Regions from separate parts of the Ruminococcus sp. AF37-20 genome, predicted to be linked through region 1. Evidence: predicted binding sites of a transcription regulator. Region 1 holds the regulator's gene; the other holds the start of a gene.
What was found. The regulator NrdR, encoded in region 1, represses ribonucleotide reductase genes. The targets are predictions, from matches to a motif close to CACNANATNTNGTG.
Positions count from the first base shown of each region.

Region 2: the regulator NrdR is predicted to act here: its motif matches at 1,489-1,502, upstream of nrdD (anaerobic ribonucleoside-triphosphate reductase).

Region 1 is NZ_QTVE01000005.1:134,635-138,574, forward strand. It holds gene DW015_RS05020 (glycosidase) at 1-352, shown strand, start outside; gene nrdR (transcriptional regulator NrdR) at 773-1,225, shown strand; gene DW015_RS05030 (aspartate kinase) at 1,313-2,632, opposite strand; gene DW015_RS13395 (hypothetical protein) at 2,831-2,977, opposite strand; gene DW015_RS05035 (bifunctional diguanylate cyclase/phosphodiesterase) at 3,109-3,940, opposite strand, start outside.
Region 2 is NZ_QTVE01000003.1:91,580-95,519, forward strand. It holds gene DW015_RS02740 (YfhO family protein) at 1-109, shown strand, start outside; gene DW015_RS02745 (zinc ribbon domain-containing protein) at 243-1,064, shown strand; gene nrdD (anaerobic ribonucleoside-triphosphate reductase) at 1,141-1,431, opposite strand; gene DW015_RS02755 (SprT family zinc-dependent metalloprotease) at 1,564-2,250, opposite strand; gene DW015_RS02760 (SH3 domain-containing protein) at 2,307-2,834, opposite strand; gene DW015_RS02765 (hypothetical protein) at 3,172-3,940, shown strand, end outside.

The sequences.
Region 1 (3,940 bases):
AAGAAACACAGCCGCCGGTCTTAGATATGTAATTTATGTATTCGCAACTGACCTTAAAGACCCTTCTAAGCTAATCGCTTCGCCGTCAGGACTTTTCATTGCACCACACGGCAGTGAAAGAGTGGGTGACGTATCAAACGTTGCGTTCACAAACGGCGCGATCGTTCGTGAAAACGGTGACGTGTATATTTACTACGCTTCATCAGACACAAGACTTCACGTTGCGGCAACAACGATCGACAAGCTTATGGATTACACATTCAACACACCGTCAGACCCACTGCGTTCTGTTGACTGCGTAAAGCAGAGATGCGAGCTTATCAAAAAAAATCTCGAATATCTTAACAAGTAATATATCAAACACAAACAGACGGCTTCTGCTGTCTGTTTTTTTGTACACTAAAACTTTCTTTAAGTCTGCCATATCCGTGCATAAATATTGCACTACCCATGTAGGGGACGTCGTTTCGACGTCCCGTGGTTGTTTGCCCGACGAACTATACGTTATCCGCACAACGTTTTCCGCACGGCATGTCTACACAAATCTGTGAAAAAGCCAAAACTTTGACACTTCCAGAAACGGGACGTCGAGGGCGCCATCCCCTACAATTATGCTATGGTTTGTCTGCCGCAAAATTGCTGAGTCCCTTTACCGCAACTTTTTTATATACCCTCTTGCAATCATCCACAATCTATGGTATAATTAATCAATAAAAGCACAATATATGCAATATCACGCACAAAATTTTCTCTTAACTAAGGAGTGTTTATAATGAGATGTCCTTTTTGCAACTATGAAGATACAAGAGTAATAGATTCACGTCCAAGCGAGGGAAAAAAGCGTCGCCGCCGTGAGTGTCCGAAATGCGGAAAGCGTTTCACTACTTATGAGGTGGTGGAAAAGCCACAGCTTATGGTATACAAGCGTGACGGCTCGTTTGAGCCTTTTGACAGACAGAAGCTTATAAAAGGCATTCAGAACGCTATCAAAAAGCGTCCAGTCAGTGTTGATGATATGAAAAACCTTGTTGACGATATAGAGAACACCTTTGCAAACAAAATGCAGACTGAGACCACCACCAGCGAAATAGGCGATATGGTGCTTATGGGTCTTAAAAAGCTTGACCACGTTGCATATGTGCGTTTTGCTTCCGTTTACAAGGACTTCTCTGACGTTGATTCGTTCATTCAGATAATCACTGAGCTTTCTGACAAGAAGAAATAAATAAGAGCGTTCCGATAATTTTCGGGACGCTTTTTTGCACAAAAAAAGCGGACAGCCAAAGCCGTCCGCCATATTTTTCATATTGTATTAAAGCTGTGTATCAACAAAAATTGTATAGATAGCCTTCATTGCAGATTCAAAATCAGCCTCGTTTACACCGATGATGATGTTAAGCTCGCTAGAGCCCTGATCTATCATCTTTACGTTTACATGAGCGTGTGCAAGGGCTGAGAATATTCTGCCTGCTGTACCTCTGTTTGACTTCATTGCACGTCCCACAACTGCAATAAGCGCAAGGTCTGTTTCAATATCAATTGTATCAGGGTGACAGTTTCTGTGCAGACCTGACATTATCTCCTGCTCCTTTGGAGCAAACTCTGCCTGATGAACAACGACAGACATTGTGTCGATACCCGATGGCATATGCTCAAAGCAGATTCCGTTCTTCTCGAATACTTCAAGCACTCTTCTGCCGAAACCAAGCTCTGCGTTCATCATATCCTTTTCGATATTAACTACAGTAAAGCCCTTCTTTCCTGCTATACCTGTGATCGTGAATGCAGGCTTCTGAGATGTGGACTCAACGATCATTGTACCCATATCCTCAGGCTTGTTTGTGTTCTTGATGTTTATTGGGATACCTGCTTTTCTTACAGGGAAAATAGCGTCCTCATGAAGTACGCCTGCACCCATGTAAGAAAGCTCTCTCAGTTCCTTATATGTTATGGTAGTTATAGGCTGTGGGTTGTCGATAATTCTAGGGTCGCATACCAGGAAGCCTGATACGTCTGTCCAGTTCTCATAAAGATCAGCGTTTACTGCTGCGGCAACGATAGAACCTGTTACGTCAGAACCGCCTCTTGAAAATGTCTTGATAGTATCGTTTGGCATTGAGCCGTAAAAACCGGGGATCACCGCATTGTCAAGTGTAGCAAGTCTTTGAGGAAGCACCTCGTTGGTTCTTGCAGAATCAAACTGACCCTGATCGTTAAAATAGATAACATCGGCAGCGTCAATAAAGTTATATCCAAGATATTTAGCAAGAACGATACCGTTAAGATACTCGCCACGGGAAGCCGCATAGTCACGTCCTGCCTTTCCGATAAAGCAAGCCTTGATAGTTTCAAACTCCTTTTCAAGAGAAAGGTCAAGACCCAGATCATTGATTATGCCGTAATATCTTTCCTTGATAGCGTCGAACTCGCTGCTGAAATCCTTGCCCTTTGCAGCAAGATCATAGCAGCCGTAAAGCATATCAGTTACCTTTGTATCGTTTGAAAATCTTTTACCAGGAGCAGACGGCACAACAAATCTTCTTGAGCTTTCCGCTGTGATTATCTCCTTTACCTTTTTGAACTGCTCAGCACTTGCAAGAGAGCTTCCACCGAATTTTACAACCTTTGTCATTTCACAAACCCCTTATAAACTATAGAATTATTCCTGTCTGCGTACTTTTCCCACGCTGACGTTACAATAAATAGTATACCGAATTTGCGTGATTAAGTCAATGTATAAATGGACTAATTTTTATAGTTTTTTTGGTGTATGTTTGTGAAATACGCTTGTATTTGTATGGCGGACAACTCATACTTATCTGTCTGCCTATTATCTGTAATGTTCGTCTATCCACTTATCATGTTTTCGTGAAAGAAAACCCCAGCGTTCTTCAACACAAAATGCAGCAGATAAAACAAGCGGCAAAGAAAGCAGCACAGCCGCAATAATAAGAATAGCCATATTACTTACGTTCACAAGAACGCCTCCCGTCTCGGTTTTGTTATGACTATATTATAGCGTTCCTCACTTAAACAGACCTTAATGCAAAGTGAAAACCATGTGAAAAAAAGCCCCGTCCGAAGTCAGGGCTTTTTTCATCAGACTGCTTAAACCGTCACAGCCTGAGTATTATTCTTTTTAAGCACCTCAATAAAATCTTTTTCAGGAACAGGCTTTGAGAAGTAGTATCCCTGAATGAAATCACAGCCCATGCCAAGAAGCGTGTCGAGCTGATGCTTGTCCTCGATACCCTCGGCGACTATCTGCATATTGAGCTTCTTTATCATCGCCACTGTACTCTCAATGGCGATATGCGCCTTTTCGCTCTTGAAACATTCCCAGACTATTTCCTTTTCAAGCTTGATAAACCTGAAAGGCAGGCTGAGAAGATATGTCATATTTGAATATCCCGTACCATAATCGTCAAGTGCAAACTTCACACCATAATCGGAAAGGGTCTTGATGTTTTTCTCCATAATGTGCGGAGTATACACCGCCGCAGTTTCCGTTACTTCAAGACAAATAGACGATGGGTCTACCTTGTATCTGTCCATAATGCTGAGAAGCTGCTCTACAAGGTCAGATTGCATACACTGGACTACCGACAGGTTTACCTGCACATATTCGATACCAAGTGAAGTTCCCACGCCTTTCTTTATAAAACGGCAGGCTTCCTCGAAAACATATTTGCCTATTTTGAGTATCTTGCCGTTTTCCTCAGCTATAGGAATAAATTCCTGTGGAGGGATAAATCCAAGCTTTTCATCCTTAAGCCTAACAAGGGCTTCACAGGAAACTATCTTGTTTCTTGAACTTGAATATATCGGCTGATAGTATACCTCAAAGCCACGATTATCCAGAGCCTTGTCTATTGCATTCTCTACCTCGCTTCGACGTTTGCTGTCATAAAAGTTTATGTCAGTTGCATGAAGAAGTCTT
Region 2 (3,940 bases), on a different contig from region 1:
GAGGATATACCGACCTGACAATGATGATGACGAAAAGCTTCGGCACATAAACGAGATGATGAAAAATATTCTCGGTGAGGACGAGGATAGCGGCAAAAACGATAAATAGCGACGAAAGCTGCGAAAAAAAGTCTATTGACAAGGCTTTTATAAAATAGTATTATAATAGGGACGGAAATTCTATCCGCCCCTATTTTTTCGGACAGCGGATAAAGACTTCACAAATGAAAGGACTAATCAAAATGGCAAAAAAGATCTACACAAAGAAGCTTACATATGCAGGAATGTCCCTGTGTCTGCTGAGTTTTTTCGCATTCGTTCTCTCGGTGGCAGGCGCACTTGCTGACCCTGTGGGAAAGCTCGTTTACAACAACGTTTTCACAAACAAGATAGACTTTTTGTTCACCCCCGACATTTTCGCTTATGTGAACACCTATGGTCTTTCATGCGCACTCGCCATATTCAGCCTTGTGGCGTTTTTCACATCTGCAAGAGCAAAGGGCAAGAAAAAGCTTGATGGTGCATTCGCAGGCTTTCTTATCCTTTTCCCGCTTGTTGTGATGATAACAAAGGGCATAATGATATACTATGTTACGGTAAAAGGTCACTTCTCAAACGCTATAACAATGGGCTATGACAATGACAAGTTCAGGGTAGCCCTTTCACTTGCTAATGATGTTCTGCCATTTATTGCGGCTTTCCTGCTTTTTATCGGTGGACTTGTTATTGCAGGCAGACTTATGGGCGAAGATTTTGCCGTTGAGATACCTGTTGCCGCAAAGACGCCTGACAATGCCCCTGCGCCTATACCAATGACTACACCGCAAGAACAGAGTTTTGCTCAGCCTGATATGTCACAGTTCAGAAAGCCCGACAATGCCGAGCCTGTTATGTCACAGAGCGTAGTTGAGCCTGAGATACCACAACAGACAGAGCCTATAGAACCACCTACAGAAACGGCTGAACAGCCTGTCGAGCAGTCCGCACCTGAAAAGTGTCCTCACTGTGGCTCAGAGCTGAAGAGCGGAGCCAAATTTTGCAGCGTTTGCGGAAACAAGGTCTAAAAAGCTACACCAATACACTTCCATAAAAAAATACGGCATATGCCACTTTTTCGGTGACATATGCCGTGTTTCATTTTTACTGTTCTGATATGCTGGGGCTTGCAAGACCATGCTTTACTCGGTCACGGACCTCCGCTCTCTTTGCGTCGTTAAATCTGTCGAGAGTTCCAACAAGATAGCCTGTTATTCTTCTTATACGCTGAAAAGGCACGTCTGCAAAGTGATAATCAACGTCAACAAAGTCGCCGTCTATTTTAAGGTCGATAGTCTGGATAGTCTTTTCAGGGTAAAGCTTCTGTGCCCTGTCGATATAAGAATTTATCTCAGCCTGGGACATCTCCCCGCCTGTTACGTTCACATTTACCATTTTACATTACCTCCATTTTTCTTTGTTATACATATTGTTGCCACAATAAAAGGATACCACAATATCTTGTATTTGTCAATAGTTAATACCTACAAAGCACATGAGTATATTTTGTAGGGTATGCCTGCATGGTCAGCCTTTCATTTCTTCTCTTATGCCTTGCCAATCGGGACAGAACTTGCCCACCAAAGCCCAGAAATCCTTGCTGTGATCCATAAAGACCAAGTGGCAAAGCTCGTGGAGGCAGACATAATCTATGCACTCTCTGCGGAAAACGATAAGCTTTGAGTTTATGGAAATATGCCTGTTTGAGATACATCTTCCCCAGCTTGCTGTCAGCGGTTTTATTGTGACCTTTTCAGGCACAAGCCCTGTGGAGGCAGACATTTTCTGCATACTTTTTGTTATCTCCGCCACTGTGAGATCGTTTATGAACTTGGTGGTCTGCTCTTTTACATAGGTCTGGTCGCTGGTCTTGTTCACGGCAATAAGAAGCTTGCCGTCCTCTATCTTAGGAGAAAAATACTTATCAGCCTGAACAAGAGTCAGGGTAAGCTCGTTCCCCAAAAGTCTGAGCCTTTCGCCATGGCAGAAATCTTTCGGCAGACCCACCGCCGCCTTGTCTTTTTGCTCCTTTATCCAGCCCAGATTGTTATTAATAAAGCTTTCAAGCTGCTGCTTTGAACAGCCGTAAGGCACACGCACTGTCAAAGTGCCGTCACGCATACCCATATTAAGGCGACTTCTTTTGGCAACGTCAAGGATAAAGTCTATGCGCTCTCCGTTTTTATCCTCGATAAAAGTATTATATTTCGGCACTTCAAAGCCCCCATATCCAAAAACGCCGCACATTCTTTTGTGCGGCGCTGTATTTTTTACCACTGTACTGCTATAGAGCTGTCTGTCGTAAGATAATCCTTATAAATATATCCCGTGAGTGGACCGTCTATGTTCATGAAATTTATCTTCACATATCCGTTATCCTCATATTCAAGAACGTTTACCTGAACGCCCGGTGACATACAAACGATATTCTCAGCGTCATTATCAGGCGCCACATGAAGATAAGCATACTCTGTGACATACATTACTTCAAGCACATCTGTCTGGCTAGACTCGTCGCTGGACACATCTGTTACCGCACCGCTTTCGTCCACACTGCTGTTATCAGTAACGGACGTATCCGCAGGGGCGGTGCTGTTCACCGGCTCAGCCACAGACTCATTTGTATTTATGGTGGCAGTATTTATACCCTTTGGCACTTCTGAACTATTGCTTGCAAAAAGCCCCTTGGCAAGCAGAAGTATCACGCACAGAACAAATATGCCCACAACTATTATTGCGACAACGCTCGCCGTATTTCCCGAAGCCTTGCGGGAAACGTTATTCTTGTTATTATCCATATATTGCACGGCACAAGCCGTCACATTTCGCCTCCTTTTGCAGGAACACACCTGCACACCTGCAAACAAAGCACAGGTACATAAACATATTATAATATTTTTTATCATCAATGTCAATGACAGTTTAATTACAATATTGTCACATTTCACCCTTCAAACCCTCTTCTTGAGATATTTGCCATATTTACGCTGATGTTTTGACATTATAGCCAAATAGGCGTTTGCTAATTTGATTAAAATACATATTAACAGAATCAGCAAAATGTGATATAATGAATTTTGAGGGCGTGCCTTGGGAGGCGTTGCCCCTACAGTATAAAAGCAAGGGGGCAGGAAGTTGCATAAAAAAATTATCTGCGGTGCATTGTCCGCTGCAATGTTCCTGAACCTTTTTTCAGCCTGCGGTCGGTCTGAAGAGAGAGTGGTCAATACTGAAAACTCATCGTTTATCGAACAAGAGGAAGTCGTTGACAGCCCTGCAAAGATATTTTTCTCGGCATGGAACGGCAGTGAGATAACTGCTGACACGGCCAGAGAGCATGGTATGCTTTTCATGGACTCTTCAAAAGAAAGCGATATGCGCTGGGCTGAGTTCTGCGAGTGCGTAAAAAGCGGCACTGCGGCTGAGATAACAGTATGCACAAGCACGCAGGTGATACATGCTGAAAGCTCTTTGGAGGGGGACAGCGGTGTTCTTACCATAGAATCCGAGGACTTTTCTGAGGGCAGCATGAAGCTTTTCTCAAAAAAGCTTTCTTCCGACAGCCTTTACAGCGTTTGTGAAAACGGCTTGACGGTATATTACGCAGGAAGCAACAAGCTTTATCAGACAGAGAATGTAACAAGTGAGCTTACAGACGTTCCTTTTGAGCAAAAGATATACAAGTGCAGCAGTGAAGCCAACATGACATTCCCCTATCAAAAAATGTTTTCAAATTATGATGATTTCAGTGAATATTATTTGAAATACAATGGTGAGCTGCAAATTCAGGAAATGAAAAAGGATATGGAAGCTTTTGAAAACGAAGGCGGCTTCAACAACCATGTTATTTTTCTAAAAGGAGAGCTTTCGGGATATGAGCATATCGACTACAAAGCAGTAAGGG